Regions from separate parts of the Streptomyces sp. NPDC059224 genome, predicted to be linked through region 3. Evidence: riboswitches for the same ligand, from Rfam matches in the RefSeq annotation. Region 3 holds a riboswitch; each other region holds the start of a gene.
The links. A riboswitch is a leader RNA that binds a small molecule or an ion and turns the genes downstream of it on or off. The one in region 3 is predicted to bind S-adenosylmethionine.
Positions count from the first base shown of each region.

Region 1: linked by a shared signal. The riboswitch ahead of ACFXI4_RS33460 (amino acid ABC transporter permease) and the one ahead of ACFXI4_RS11920 (aminotransferase class V-fold PLP-dependent enzyme) in region 3 are both predicted to bind S-adenosylmethionine.
Region 2: linked by a shared signal. The riboswitch ahead of ACFXI4_RS25075 (putative leader peptide) and the one ahead of ACFXI4_RS11920 (aminotransferase class V-fold PLP-dependent enzyme) in region 3 are both predicted to bind S-adenosylmethionine.
Region 4: linked by a shared signal. The riboswitch ahead of thrC (threonine synthase) and the one ahead of ACFXI4_RS11920 (aminotransferase class V-fold PLP-dependent enzyme) in region 3 are both predicted to bind S-adenosylmethionine.

Region 1 covers NZ_JBHZAN010000035.1:31,885-35,523, reverse strand. Annotated here, with positions in the region: gene ACFXI4_RS33465 (glutathione S-transferase C-terminal domain-containing protein) at 71-943, shown strand; SAM riboswitch class IV at 1,021-1,132, shown strand; gene ACFXI4_RS33460 (amino acid ABC transporter permease) at 1,535-2,515, shown strand; gene ACFXI4_RS33455 (amino acid ABC transporter ATP-binding protein) at 2,512-3,306, shown strand; gene ACFXI4_RS33450 (transporter substrate-binding domain-containing protein) at 3,373-3,639, shown strand, end outside.
Region 2 covers NZ_JBHZAN010000022.1:166,040-169,678, reverse strand. Annotated here, with positions in the region: gene ACFXI4_RS25085 (DUF1684 domain-containing protein) at 167-988, shown strand; gene ACFXI4_RS25080 (DUF427 domain-containing protein) at 1,007-1,822, opposite strand; SAM riboswitch class IV at 2,075-2,188, shown strand; gene ACFXI4_RS25075 (putative leader peptide) at 2,224-2,340, shown strand; gene ACFXI4_RS25070 (ABC transporter substrate-binding protein) at 2,574-3,639, shown strand, end outside.
Region 3 covers NZ_JBHZAN010000009.1:140,791-144,429, reverse strand. Annotated here, with positions in the region: gene ACFXI4_RS11930 (cytochrome bc complex cytochrome b subunit) at 1-780, shown strand, start outside; gene trpD (anthranilate phosphoribosyltransferase) at 918-1,982, shown strand; SAM riboswitch class IV at 2,082-2,198, shown strand; gene ACFXI4_RS11920 (aminotransferase class V-fold PLP-dependent enzyme) at 2,341-3,639, shown strand, end outside.
Region 4 covers NZ_JBHZAN010000001.1:331,726-335,364, reverse strand. Annotated here, with positions in the region: gene ACFXI4_RS01525 (trehalose-6-phosphate synthase) at 1-364, opposite strand, end outside; gene ACFXI4_RS01520 (glucosyl-3-phosphoglycerate synthase) at 458-1,402, opposite strand; SAM riboswitch class I at 1,560-1,722, shown strand; gene thrC (threonine synthase) at 1,741-3,045, shown strand; gene ACFXI4_RS01510 (MoaD/ThiS family protein) at 3,092-3,367, shown strand.

The sequences.
Region 1 (3,639 bases), on a different contig from region 3:
CGGGCACCCCCCTCCGACGACCGCTTCCGTCGCGCGGACGTCCGCGCGCCCGCACCCCCCGGGGAGACGCATGTCCATCACTCCGCTCGCCGCCCTCCCGTACGTCCGCACCGGCCCCGCCTTCCGCGGTCGCATCGGCCGGGACGCGCGCAGCGGGCACTACGCCGTGCCGCGCCGCTACCGGCTCCATCTCGCCACCGCCTGTCCCGACGGCCTCCGCATCGCCGTCGGTCACAGCCTCCTCGCCCTCGACGACTGTTGTCCGGTCACCTTCCTGCCCGCCGTCCCGGACTGTCCCGACGGCAGTCACACGGCACTGCGCCCGCTGTACGAGGCGAGCGCCCACCGCTACTCGGGACCGGCCCTCGCGCCGGTCCTCAGCGACGACTGGTCCGGCCGGATCGTCTCCACCCACAGCCGGGACATCCTGCGTGACCTGGACCGCCACTTCGGCGACGGCGTCGTCCGCCTGTACCCCTGCGGTGCGGAGGCCGAGATCGAGGAGGCCGAGCGGCTGTGCGCCGACGACATCGAGCAGGCGGCACAGCATGCCGGCCGGGAGGGCGGAGACCCGCAGGCGCTGGAGGTGCTGCTCGCCGCCCTGGACGGGCTGGAACGCCGGCTGGCCGGTTCCGAGTTCCTCGTCGGCGGACGACTCACGGCCGCGGACGTCGAGTTGTGGGTGACCCTGGTCCAACTCGACACCGTGCACCGCAACCACCTGGACGCCGCCGCCGTGCACGCCATCGCCGGTCATCCGGTCCTGTGGGCCTACGCCCGCCGGCTGGCCGCCCGCCCGGCCTTCGGCGCCCACCTCGACCTCGACGGCATCGCCCGCCGCCACCACGGCCGTTGCCAAGGCCTGGAAGCCGCCGGCGCGGCTGTCCAGATCCTGGACTGGGCCGGCCACGCGGCGGAGGCTCCCGGCGCTCCGCGCAGGTGAGAGGGGCCCGAGCTGTTTCGCCAGTCGGACAGGCGTTGACATTCGTTCGGGCAACTGCCTTACTTGCGGGACAGAACGGTCAAGAGCGTCAGCATCGAGCCCTGGCTTGCTGACCGGCAACCCTCGCATCGCGGTGGGGTGCCCCAGGTGACGACCGGACCGGATGACGACGTTCGGTAAGCGCGAGGCCCCCAGGGGCCGCCACGACAGCGACAGGTGACGGGACATGTACGCAGCTTCCAGGTCGGCCGAAGGCCGCGCCCAGGGCTGCGTACAGCCGTATCCGAGCCCGCTGGTCGCCGACCGCGCCGTCGATCTGCTCCGTGTCAACAGCGCCCTGTGTAGCGCGTGTACCGCACCGGGCCGCGCCCGCTGTCGGATCTGACCAGGCCTTTCCGCCTCACCCGCAGCAGGTCTCGCGCAGCCTCGCGTCCCCGCGTCCTCGACGAAGCACCGGCCGCCCCGGTGCGAAGCCGTCCGCCCCATCCCGTGTCCCGCGCGCCCCCGCGTACCCGTGCCGTGTCCTGACGCGGCGCGGTGCCGCGGCCCCGGCCGTGTGATCCGGGGTGTCCGACTCCGCCGGAGCCCGTCATGAGTGAACCCCCAGGCGCCCTGTCCGTGGCCGAGGCGCCACCATCCACCGACACACCGTCAAAACCTCCGCGGGATCAGCGGGTTCGGCCACTGCGCCGACCCGGACGATGGCTCGCCACCGCCGTCGCCCTGGTACTCGTCGCGCAGTTCGCCCACGGACTGGCCACCAACCCCTTCTACCAGTGGGACCGCTTCCGTTACTGGTTCCTGCGCCCCACCGTCCTCGACGGGCTCGTCGTCACCCTCGAAGTCGCCGCGCTCAGCGCCGTACTGGGCCTGCTCGGCGGGGTCGTGCTGGCGCTGGCCCGGCTCTCCGGCAGCCCCGTGCTGCGGGCGGTGAGCTGGACCTACACCTGGCTGTTCCGCTCGGTGCCGCTGATCGTCCTGCTGATCTTCCTCTACAACTTCTCCGCCCTCTACCAGACGCTGAGCCTGGGCGTTCCCTTCGGCCCTTCCTTCGTCTCCTTCGACGAGTCCGAGCTCGCCACCGACATGGCCATCGCCGTGATCGGCCTCAGCCTCAACGAGGCCGCCTACGCGGCCGAGGTGGTGCGCGGCGGCATCCTCTCCGTAGACCAGGGCCAGCACGAGGCGGCCGCCGCCCTCGGCCTGCCCAAGGGCTACCAGTTCACCCGGATCGTCTTCCCGCAGGCCCTGCGCTCCATCGTGCCGAACTACGTCAACCAGCTCATCGGCCTGATCAAGAGCACGTCCCTGGTGTTCTACGTCTCGCTGCTCGACCTCTTCGGCTCGGTGCAGTCCATGGGCAGCACCTACCCCGGCGACATCGTGCCGCTGCTGCTCGTCGCCACCGTCTGGTACCTGATCCTGACCAGCGCCGTCTCCGTCGTCCAGTACTACGTCGAGCGGTACTTCGCCCGCGGCGCCACCCGCACCCTGCCGCCGACCCCCCTGCACAGACTCCGCACCGGCCTGGCCGGCCTGCGGGAACGGATACGCCGGGAGGCCGCCGTATGACCACCGCACCGGACACGGCACCGGAGACCGCCCCGGCCGCCCTGGAGATCCACGACGTCCACAAGTCGTACGGCGCCCACCGCGTCCTCGACGGCATCGACCTGACCGTCCGCCCCGGCGAGGTCACCGTCGTCCTCGGTCCGTCCGGCTCCGGCAAGTCCACGCTGCTGCGCGTCGTCAACCACCTGGAGAAGCCCGAGACCGGCTACGTCAGCGTCGGCGGCGAGCTGATCGGGGTCAAGCGCCACGGCGACGGTCTCAAGGAGCTGAGCGAACGCGCCATCCTGGCCCAGCGCAGCCGGATCGGCTTCGTCTTCCAGAACTTCAACCTGTTCCCGCACCTGACGGTCCTCGACAACGTCGCGGCCGCTCCCGTCGCCACCGGGAAGCTGACCAGGCCGCAGGCCCAGCAGCTGGCCAAGGAACTCCTCGAACGGGTCGGCCTCGGCGAGCGCGTCGGCGCCTATCCCCGCCAGCTGTCGGGCGGCCAGCAGCAGCGCGTCGCCATCGCCCGCGCCCTCGCGCTGCGCCCCGGGATCATCCTCTTCGACGAACCGACCTCGGCGCTCGACCCCGAACTCGTCGGCGAAGTCCTCTCCGTCATCAAGGATCTGGCCTCCGGCGGCACCACCCTCGTGATCGTCACCCACGAGATCGGCTTCGCCCGCGAGGTCGCCGACCGGATCGTCTTCATCGACGGCGGAAAGATCGTCGAACAGGGCCCACCCGCCGAGGTCCTCGACCGTCCGCGGCACGAACGGACCCGGGACTTCCTGCGCAAGGTCCTCTGAACCAGCCCCTTTCCGCCTTCGCTTCACCTCTCGACTCTCCCTCCGGCCCGAACACGAAGGACAGCCATGCCCACGCTCCTCTCCCGACGCAGCCTGATCCGCGGCCTCACCACGGCGACCGCCGTCGCGACCCTCGCCACCGGGCTCGCCGCCTGCGGGGGCGACAGCGACGCGGCCACCACGACCGGCAGCGCCAAGAGCGGCGAGGTCGTCATCGGGCAGGTCTCCAACGGCGCCGCCCAGCAGACCACCGTCAAGGTCTCCGAGGTCAAGTCCATCAGCGCCGAACTGCCCGCCGCCGTCCGCAAGAGCGGCAGGCTCGTCATCGGCGAG
Region 2 (3,639 bases), on a different contig from region 3:
CTTCAACGTCACGCCGGACCTCGTCCCCGACGGGCTCGACGACATCGCGGCCTGCCGTGCGGTCACAGCCCTCACATTGCGGGAACGTGAAACATCTCCCGGCGGGATGAACGCGCGCGGCCGCGGCTGTTGAAGAGAACAGGATGCGCAGCCAGAGGGAGCCGACATGACCGTTCAGGACGTCGACCGGGTGAGCTTCGTACAGGAGTGGCAGGAGTGGCACCGGCAGAAGGAGGCGGTGCTGGCCGGCCCGCACGGGTTCCTCGCGATCACCGGTCTGCACTGGCTCAGCGACGAGCCGACCCGGTTCGACGACGCGCCCGGCGCCTGGTCGGCCACGGCCCACGGTGTGGTCGTCGAGCTGGACGAGGGCGAGGAGCTGACCGTCGACGGGCAGGCCATACGAGGCCGCCACGACTTCGGTGTCCTCGCCGAACGCGCCAGTGTGTACGCCGGCTGGGGTGACGCGGTGGTCGAGGTCGCCAAGCGCGGCGGACACGACATCGTGCGCCCACGCCACCCGGACAGCGCGCTGCGGACGGCGTTCACGGGGACACCTGCCTACGAGCCCGACCCGCGCTGGGTGCTCGCCGGCCGCTTCCTGCCCTTCGGCACCCCGCGCCCGGTGACCGTCGGCGCCGCCGTCGAGGGCCTGGAGCACGTGTACGACTCACCCGGCCAGGTCGAGTTCGAACTGGACGGCGCCGTGCACCGGCTCACCGCGTTCAACGGCGGGACGCCCGGCGCCCTGATGGTGCTGTTCACCGACAAGACCTCCGGGGTGACCACGTACGCGGCCAACCGCTCCCTGAAGGTCCCCGCCCCCGACGCCGAGGGGAGGGTGACGATCGACTTCAACCGCGCCGCCAACCTGCCCTGCGCCTACACGGACCTGGCCACCTGCCCGCTGCCACCGGCCGAGAACCGGCTGCCGGTCGCGATCGAGACGGGCGAGAAGATCCCGGTGGAGCGCGGTGGACAGCCCTGACGGGAGGCGCGGCCGCCGTCAGGGGCGCGGCGGTTCCGTCAGCGTCCTGGTGAAGTGGGTGACGGGGCGCTCCAGCCGTTCACCGTCGAGGGTGATGTCGACGGCCTCGTTGTAGAAGGCGAGCAGCCCCTGGACGGCGCCGACCGCGGGGAGCGGGTCCGGATAGCTCCAGACCAGGTGGGGCGGGACGTCGGCGGCACCGCGCCACGACCAGTACGCGGCCGTGCCCTTGTAGGGGCAGCCGGTGTGGTGGTCGGTGGCTTCGAGCAGGTCGAGGCGCACGTCCTCACGCGGGACGTAGTAGCGCGTGGGCAGGCCGGTCTCGAAGAGCAGGACCGGCCGGCGGGTGTCCGCGACGACCGTGCCGTCGATCTCGACCACCAGGTGCCGGCTGCTGGGGATGGCGTCCACCCGCTTGTGCGGGTCACGGGGATGGATGAAGATCTCTTCCTCCTCCTCGTACCAGTGGTCGAGCCCCCGTCCGACGCGGCTGGACCACTCGAAGGCGATGTGACCGGCCAGGTCGGCGGCCGGGAAGGTCCAGGCGGCGTTCTCCACCGGCTCGCCGTCGGCGTCCAGGTCGTAGAAGATCCGCGACCCGGTGTGCGTGCCCGTCGGGGGGTTCCTCGCGGGGCGGAGCAGATCCTGCCGGACCTCCGTGCGCGGGAAGGCGTACAGCGGTACGGGCACCCCCGGCTCCCAGACGAGGACGGGGTGGCGGCTGTCGACGACCGTGACCTCGCCCTTGCGGCCGCGCACCCAGCGCTCGCTCGGCTCCCACAGGAGGCCCTCGGGGGTGGTCCGCACGGCCCGCGCGGTGGGGAATGTGGTCATGACCGGCTCTCCTTCGGCTTGCTCACAGGGTGACGTCGGCGACGTGGCGCCCCTGGCACGCTCCCACAGCGGGACGGGTTCGCAGTCTGAGCCAGCCGGCGCGTCACCGTTCCGCCTGCCGGCGAAGGTCCCGGCGGGCACCTCCAGCGCGCGGCGCCTCTCTTCCCGGCATGTGAGAGGTCCCGTCCTCTCGACCAGGGCGTCCGGTGGTGCCATTGACGTACGACAAAACCGCTCCGTACGATCACAGGCGGCATTGAGTGTCAGCGTCAAGCCCTGGCTCGCTGACCGGCAACCCTCCCACGCGGCGGGGTGCTCCAGGTGAAGGCCCGGCGGGGTCATCGACGACTCCCGCAAGCGCGTGGCTCCGCGACCGGGGCCGGAGACGAGGAGGGACCGGTATGCGACACAGCGATCACCCGGCTGCCTCCCCCGCCGACGCCACGGCGTACTCCCGGCTCTCGCGCCGGCGCCACATCGATCTGAAGCGCTCGACCAGCTGCCTCTGTCGGGTCTGACCGGCCTGCCTGTCGCCGGCTGACCTCCGTCACCGGCCACGGCATTCTCGCGCCGCCCTTCCCTCCGCCACCGGTCCCGGTGGCGTCCGACATGCCCTCCTTCCGCGCCCGTCTGCACAGCGCTCCCCCGGCCGGCGCCGATCCCGCCCGGCCGCACGTCCCTGCACGGCCGTGCCTCGCGCCCCGAAGCCCGGCACCCCGTGCGGGGTGACACGAGTAGGAGAAACCCCTCCGTGACTGCACTCGCGGTTCTCAGACCTTCCCGATGGGCGCCCCTGGCCGCGCTCCTGACCACCAGCGTCCTGCTGACCGCCTGCGGTTCGGGCGACGACGGCTCGGGCGGCGGAAGCGGCCGGGCGAAGTCCGGCGGCACCCTGACCTTCGCGGTGGGATCCGACGCCGGCTGCGTGGATCCGCAGCAGGCCGGCAGCAACGACACCATCTACTCGGTACGCCAGATCGTGGACTCCCTGACCGACCAGGACCCGAAGACCGGCAAGATCGTGCCATGGCTCGCCAAGAGCTGGGACGTCAGCGCCGACGCGACGACGTTCACGTTCCGTCTGCGGTCGGGTGTCACCTTCAGCGACGGCTCGAGGCTGACCGCGCAGGTGGTCAAGGACAACTTCGACGCGGTACCTGCCCTCGGCGCCCTGGGCACCCTCGCCGAGGGCTATCTGAGCGGCGTCAAGAGCACCACCGTGGTCGACCCGCTCACCGTCAAGGTGACCTTCGAGCAGCCCAACGCGCAGTTCCTGCAGGCGACTTCGACCCACTCGCTGGGCATCGAGTCGTCGGCGAGCGTGCGGAGGTCCCCCCAGCGGAAGTGCAGTGACGGCGTGATCGGCTCCGGACCGTTCGTGCTGAAGCAGTACGTGCAGAACCAGTCGGTGACCCTGGCCAGGCGGACCGGGTACGACTGGGGGTCCGCGCTGTGGTCGAAGAAGGGCGAGGCCTACCTGGACAGGCTGGTGTACAAGGTCGTGCCCGAGGCGGGGGTGCGGGCCGGCAGTCTCCAGTCCGGTCAGGTGGACGTGATCAGCAGCGTCGGCAAGGCCGACGAGGCGGCGCTCAAGGGCGGCCGGGTCGTCCTCCGCAGCCGGGCCAACCCCGGTGTGGTGTTCGGCCTGGGACTCGACAACTCGCGGCCCCTGCTCAAGGACACGAAGGTGCGCCGGGCGATCCTGGCCGCCGTCGACCGGAAGCAGATCGCCGACACCGTCTTCCCGACCGGCACCCGGCCGGCGACCAGCGTCCTGGCGCACACCACGCCCGACTACACGGACCTGTCCACCGGCC
Region 3 (3,639 bases):
ACCCAGATCAACCCGGTCTGGGCGATCGGCCCCTACCGTCCGGACCAGGTGTCCACCGGCGCCCAGCCCGACTGGTACATGGGCTTCGCCGAGGGCCTGATCCGCTACATGCCCGGCTGGGAGATCAACTTCTGGGGTCACACCCTGGTCCTGGGCGTGTTCATCCCGCTGGTCCTGTTCGGCCTGGTGCTGGGCGTGATCGCGCTCTACCCGTTCATCGAGTCCTGGGTCACCGGGGACAAGAGCGAGCACCACATCCTGGACCGCCCGCGCAACGCCCCGACCCGTACCGGGTTCGGTGTCGCCTGGGTGACCGTGTACATGATCGGTCTGGTCGGTGGTGGCAACGACCTCATCGCCACCCACTTCCACCTGTCGATCAACGACGTGACCTGGTTCGTCCGGATCTTCTTCTTCGCCGGACCCGTGATCGCGTTCCTCGTCACCAAGCGGATCTGTCTCGGCCTGCAGCGCCGGGACCGCGAGAAGGTGCTGCACGGTCGCGAGACCGGCATCATCAAGCGGCTGCCGCACGGTGAGTTCATCGAGGTGCACGAGCCGCTCAGCCAGGAGCAGCTGCACACCCTCACGGCCCACCACCAGTACGAGCCGGCCCAGGTCGGCGCGGGGGTCGACGAGAACGGTGTCGAGCGCAAGATCAAGGGGTCCGAGAAGCTCCGCGCCAAGCTGAGCAACGCCTACTACGGCGAGGACAACCAGATCCCGAAGCCCACCGTCGACGAGTACAAGGAGATCACGAGCGGCCACGGCCACCACTGATCGACCGCGTCGCCACACGACGGCCGAAGGGCCCCCGTCCGGGGTACGGACGGGGGCCCTTCGCCGTGCCCGGAGCTGGATAGGGTAGCCCTGAGGACCGGACCTCTGTTGCCCGTACGACGATCAGGAGCGGCTTTATGAGCGCTGTGACCCCCGCTGGAGGCGACACCGCGGCGGGCCGTTCCTGGCCCGGGGTGCTGAACGCGCTGCTGTACGGCCAGGACCAGAGCGCGGACGCGACGGCCTGGGCGATGGACCAGATCATGCGCGGCCAGGCGACCGACGCCCAGATCGCCGGCTTCGTCGTCGCCCTGCGGGCGAAGGGCGAGACGGTCGACGAGATCAACGGCCTGGTCCGCACGATGTACGCGCACGCCAATGTCATCGAGGTGCCGGGCCGCACGGTCGACATCGTCGGCACCGGCGGCGACGGCGCCAAGACGGTGAACATCTCGACGATGTCGGCGCTGGTGGTGGCCGGCACCGGGGCGAAGGTCGTCAAGCACGGCAACCGGGCCGCGTCCTCCGCGTCCGGCGCCTCGGACGTGCTGGAGAAGCTCGGCGTCAACCTCGACCTGACCCCGCGACGCGTCGCCGAGGTCGCCGAGGAGGCCGGCATCACCTTCTGCTTCGCCGTCAAGTTCCACCCGGCGCTGCGCCACGCAGGCGCCGCCCGCGGCCAGCTGGGCATCCGCACGGTGTTCAACATCCTCGGCCCGCTGACCAACCCCGCGCAGGTGCGGTCCCAGGCGGTCGGTGTCGCGGACCCGCGCATGGCACCGGTCGTCGCGGGCGTCTTCGCCGAGCGCGGCAACTCCTCCCTGGTCTTCCGCGGCGACGACGGCCTCGACGAACTGACCACCACCGCCACGTCCCACGTCTGGATCGTCCGCGACGGGAAGGTCACCGAGGAGACCTTCGACCCGAGGGACGTCGGCATCGAGCTGGTCCCGGTGGAGGCGTTGCGCGGCGGCGACCCGTCGTACAACGCGGAGGTCGCGCGCAGGCTCCTCGACGGCGAGCGGGGCCCGGTGCGGGACGCGGTCCTGCTCAACTCGGCGGCGGCACTGGTCGCCCTGGACCCGGGCACCGGGACACTCGCCGAGCAGATCCGCGCCGGCATGGACGAGGCGGCGGAGTCGATCGACTCGGGCGCGGCCAAACGGGTGCTGGAGCGCTGGGCGGCGGCGACCAACCGGTAGGCGCCCGGCGGAAGGAGAAGGTGGCGCCGGCGCTCCGGCCCGTCCGTCATCCGGACACAGGTTGCGCGCCGACGATCACCTCATCTACGTTTCCCCACAGGTCATGAGTGACAGTCATGAGGCCCCGGCCGACTGTCCGGCAACCCTCCGTCCGTGGCGGGGTGCCCCGGGTGAAGACCAGGCCGTAGGCAGCGAGGTCTGCGGCAAGCGCGGATCCCTCACGCTCTGTTCATGAGCACGATCCAGGGATCCTGGTCATCGAGGGAGTCTCCCGTGAGCAAGCGAATGCGCTAGGGCGTCGAGCCCCCCTTCCGCGCACCCTTCTTCACTTTCTTCTTTCCTCTCACGGGAGTTCGCCATGTCCGTCTCCACCGCTGTCTCCGCCCAGTCGGTCTGTGCCCCTCTGCCCGTTCTGGGGCGGGATGTCACCGTCCCGCTCGTCACCGGTGGCGAGGTCGGCTACGCCGCCCTCGACTACGCGGCCAGCGCTCCCGCGCTCCAGCGGGTCTGGGACGACGTGGCGGCGTACGCGCCCTACTACGGCAGCGTCCACCGCGGCGCCGGCTACCTCTCCCAGCTCTCCACGGACCTCTTCGAGAACGCCCGCCGGACCGTCGCCGAGTTCCTCGGCTGCCGCCCCGACGACCAGCTGGTCTTCACCCGCTCGACCACGGACTCCCTGAACCTTCTGGCCCGCGCCCTCCCCGCCGGCTGCCAGGTCTTCGTCTTCGAGACCGAGCACCACGCGAGCCTGCTGCCCTGGCAGGACGCCCGGGTCAGCTACCTCGACGCCCCGCGCACCCCGCGCCAGGCCGTCGAGACCCTGGAGAAGGCTCTCGCCTCCCGTCCGGAGGCCGCCGACGGGGGCCGCGGCCCGGCCCTGGTCTGCGTCACCGGCGCCTCCAACGTCACCGGCGAGCTGTGGCCGGTGCGCGAGCTGGCCGCCGTCGCACACGCGCAGGGCGCCCGGATCGTCCTGGACGCCGCCCAGCTGGCCCCGCACCACCCGGTGAGCGTCCGGGAGCTGGACGTCGACTGGATCGCCTTCTCCGGCCACAAGCTGTACGCCCCCTTCGGCTCCGGCGTCCTGGCCGGCCGTGCCGACTGGCTGCGGGCGGCCGAGCCGTACCTCGCGGGCGGCGGCGCCAGCCGCAAGGTCACCCGGCGCGAGGACGGGGGAGTGGCCGTGGAGTGGCACGACAGCGCCGCGCGCCACGAGGCGGGCTCCCCGAACGTCATCGGGGCCTACTCGATCGCCGCGGCCTGCAAGGCGCTGACCGAGGCGGGCTTCGAGAATCTGGTCGCCCGCGAACGGCACCTGATCGCCAAGGTCCGCGCGGGCCTCGCCGAGGTCCCCGAGGTCCGTGTGCTCTCCCTGTTCGGCGACGACGCCCCGCGGGTGGGCGTGCTCTCCTTCGTCGTCGAGGGCTGGAACAGCTCCCACTTCGCCGCGGCCCTCTCCGCCGAGTACGGCATCGGCGTCCGCGACGGCCTCTTCTGCGCCCACCCGCTGGTCAGGACCCTGCTGGGCTCCGACCCGCAGACCCAGGGCGAGTGCGGGGCGCCGGAGGCGGCACCGGGCGAGAAGTCCCTGAACGCCATCCGGGTGAGCTTCGGGGCGGGAACGCCGGACGAGCACGTGGAGCGCTTCGTGGCG
Region 4 (3,639 bases), on a different contig from region 3:
GCTCCAGCGGGGTCTGGTACAGCATGTGGTGGACGAACCAGAGCACCGAGTTCGCGATGCCGTTGTAGGCGTCCGAGAACACGTCCGGCGCGATGTCGAGCATCCGGACCTGCTGCCCGCCGGTGTCCCCGGCCGGCAGCCGGCCGCCCTCGGCCCGCCGTACCGCCTCCCGGTCACCGTCGCTCAGTGCCGCGCACACCCACACCGCGTTCGCGTCCGGCCCGATCGCCGACAGACCCGAGACCAGCCCGCCGCCGCCCCGCTTGGCGTGCAGCGCGCCGTCCGCGTCGTCGGGGCGCACCTCGTACGAAACCGGGCCGCGGTTGGACGCGACCAGCACCTCAGCACCGCTGGTGAAAGCCATACGCCACAACCTAGCCCGGCTCGGAAACGCTCAAACGTACGGCTGCGCCCGACGCGCCACCGTATACGGCCGTACGGTCAAGTCAGGCCACGGTCAGGCCACCCGGCGCTCCGCGTACTCGGTGATCTCCGCCATCGGCGGCCGTTCCTCGGTGTCCACCGAGTAGGTGCGCGGTTCGAAGCCGTCCTCGCCCCGTTCGAACTGGGTCAGGGCGGGCCGGATCAGGTGGCCGCGGGCCAGCCGCAGCTGGGCGGTGCGGTAGATCGCGGCGGACATCCGGCCGAGCGCCTGGCCGTCCTGGTGACGGTGTTTGCGCACCCCCACGTCGACCTGGGCGAGGGCGTCCAGGCCGACCAGGTGCAGGGCGTCGACCAGCATGCCGAGCTCCACGCCGTAGCCGACCGGGAAGGGGAGCTGCTCGAGGAGCGAGCGGCGGGCCGCGTACTCGCCGCCGAGCGGCTGGACGAATCCGGCCAGCTGCGGCCAGTGCATGTTCAGCAGCGGACGGGCCATCAGCTCGGTGACCCGGCCGCCCTGCCCGGCCGAACCGGCGAGCGGGCGGTCGTACATCGCCTTGACCAGGTCCACGTCCGGGTCGGTCAGCAGCGGGCCGACGATCCCGGTGACGAAGTCGGAGGAGAACTCGCGCAGGTCGGCGTCGACGAAGCAGACGATGTCCCCGGTGGTGACCAGGAGGGAGCGCCAGAGCACCTCGCCCTTGCCGGGGACGGCGGGGATGCGCGGCAGGATCGTGTCGCGGTGCTCGACCCGGGCGCCGGCCGCCGCGGCCACCGCCGCCGTCCGGTCGGAGGAACCGGAGTCGACGACCACGATCTCGTCGACGAGCGGCGTCTGCCGCATCAGGTCGTGGCGGATGATCGCGACGATGTCGCCGACGGTCTCCTCCTCGTTGAGCGCCGGCAGCACGACGGAGACGGACTGCCCGCTGCGCTGCTTGGCGGCGAGTATCCGGTGCAGCGGACGGTCGTTCACGGACCAGGAGCGGGTGGCCAGCCAGCGCTCGACTTCTTCCAGCACAGTCAGCGGCTCCTCACTGTCACGATCACACTGCGAGGTGTGATCCATCTCGCGGTTCGGACGGCTCTCTCAACTGTCCTGGCCTTCGGTTACAGTCTTGAACAACGCCGGTGACCATCGCATGTCCTGGGGTCACCCGACGTTGACAACTGCATACCGCTCATCCAGAGGGGCAGAGGGATACGGCCCGATGAAGCCCCGGCAACCCTCCAGTCGGTTACTCGTGGATCGCCGCTCACTGTCGATCACCCGCGGGGCTCCCGGCTAGGGAAGGTGCCAAATCCGTCTCACGGCGAGATGCGTCGTGAGGAAGATGAGGAGAAAGGGCCTCGCCTCACATGGCTGCGCAGACTGTTGCACCCACCACCGACTCCACCGCCGCTTCTGGTTCCGCGCCCGTCGACCTCGGTCCCGCCGCTGCGCTGAGCTGCCGCGAATGCGGCCACCGCGTGCCGCTCGGCCCGGTGTTCGCCTGCGAGGAGTGTTTCGGCCCGCTCGAGATCGCCTACGACTTCTCGGCCTACGACACCGAGGAACTGCGGAAGCGGATCGAAGCGGGTCCCGCCAACATCTGGCGCTACGCGCCGCTGCTGCCCGTCCCCGCCGACGTGGCCACCAAGCCGAACATCAATCCGGGCTGGACCAAGCTCGTCCAGGCCGACAACCTGGCGAAGGAACTGGGCGTCACCGGCGGCCTGTACGTCAAGGACGACTCCGGCAACCCGACGCACTCCTTCAAGGACCGGGTCGTCGCCCAGGCCGTCGAGGCCGCGCGCGCCTTCGGCTACACCACGCTCTCCTGCTCCTCCACCGGCAACCTGGCCGGCGCGGTCGGTGCCGCCGCCGCCCGGGCCGGCTTCCGCTCCTGCGTGTTCATCCCGCACGACCTGGAGCAGGGCAAGATCGTCATGGCCGCGGTCTACGGCGGCGAACTCGTCGGCATCGAGGGCAACTACGACGACGTGAACCGTTTCTGCTCCGAACTGATCGGCGACTCGGCCGGCGAGGGCTGGGGCTTCGTCAACGTCAACCTGCGGCCGTACTACGCGGAGGGGTCCAAGACCCTGGCGTACGAGATCTGCGAGCAGCTCGGCTGGCGGATCCCGGACCAGCTGGTCATTCCGATCGCCTCCGGCTCGCAGCTCACGAAGATCGACAAGGGTCTGCAGGAGCTGATCGGGCTCGGGCTCGTGGAGGACAGGCCGTACAAGATCTTCGGCGCGCAGGCCGAGGGGTGCTCGCCGGTGTCGGTGGCCTACAAGGCGGGCCACGACGTGGTCCGGCCGCAGAAGCCGAACACGATCGCCAAGTCCCTCGCCATCGGCAACCCCGCCGACGGTCCGTACGTCCTCGACATCGCGCGCCGCACCGGCGGCGCGGTGGAGGACGTCACCGACGAAGAGATCGTCGACGCGATCAAGCTGCTCGCGCGGACCGAGGGAATCTTCGCGGAGACCGCCGGCGGTGTGACGGTCGGAGTCACCAGGAAGCTCATCGAGAACGGGCTGATCGATCCGGCGAAGTCGGTCGTTGTACTCAACACGGGTGATGGGCTGAAGACGCTGGACGCCGTGGCGGGGACCGGGCTCACGGCGACCATCCGGCCGACACTCGATTCGTTCCGTGAGGCCGGGCTCGCCTGAGTCAGCCGTAAAAAAACCGGGCGTCGCCCCAACCGGAGGTTTCAACGTGAGCGTCACCGTTCGCATCCCCACCATCCTGCGCACCTACACCGGTGGGCAGGCCGAAGTCAGTGCCGAAGGGGTCACCCTCGGCGAAGTCATCTCCGACCTGGAGAAGAACCACACCGGGATCGCGGCCCGCGTTCTCGACGACGAGGGCAAGCTGCGCCGGTTCGTGAATGTGTACGTCAACGACGACGACGTGCGGTTCGAGCAGGGCCTGGAGACGGCCACCCCGGACGGCGCCGGCGTCTCCATCATCCCGGCCGTGGCCGGCGGCTGACCTGCCGTCCTGCTGACAGGCTGATCGGATGACCGAACATTACCTTCGGTAATGCCGATCACCGAGTGTTCATCGGATTGCCCCCTCCGTGAGAGAAGCGGAGGGGGCAATTCTGTGTGGTTGAGCGCGGTACAGTTGGGGAACGCGGTCCCGATCTCCAGGTCGGAAGCCCCGTATTCGATACCGCCGACCCGCCAAGAAGTAGCCAAAGTGCGCGGGTTGTACGCGGCTTTTGCGGCTTTTATAGGGCCCGACTTGCCCTGAATTCGGCC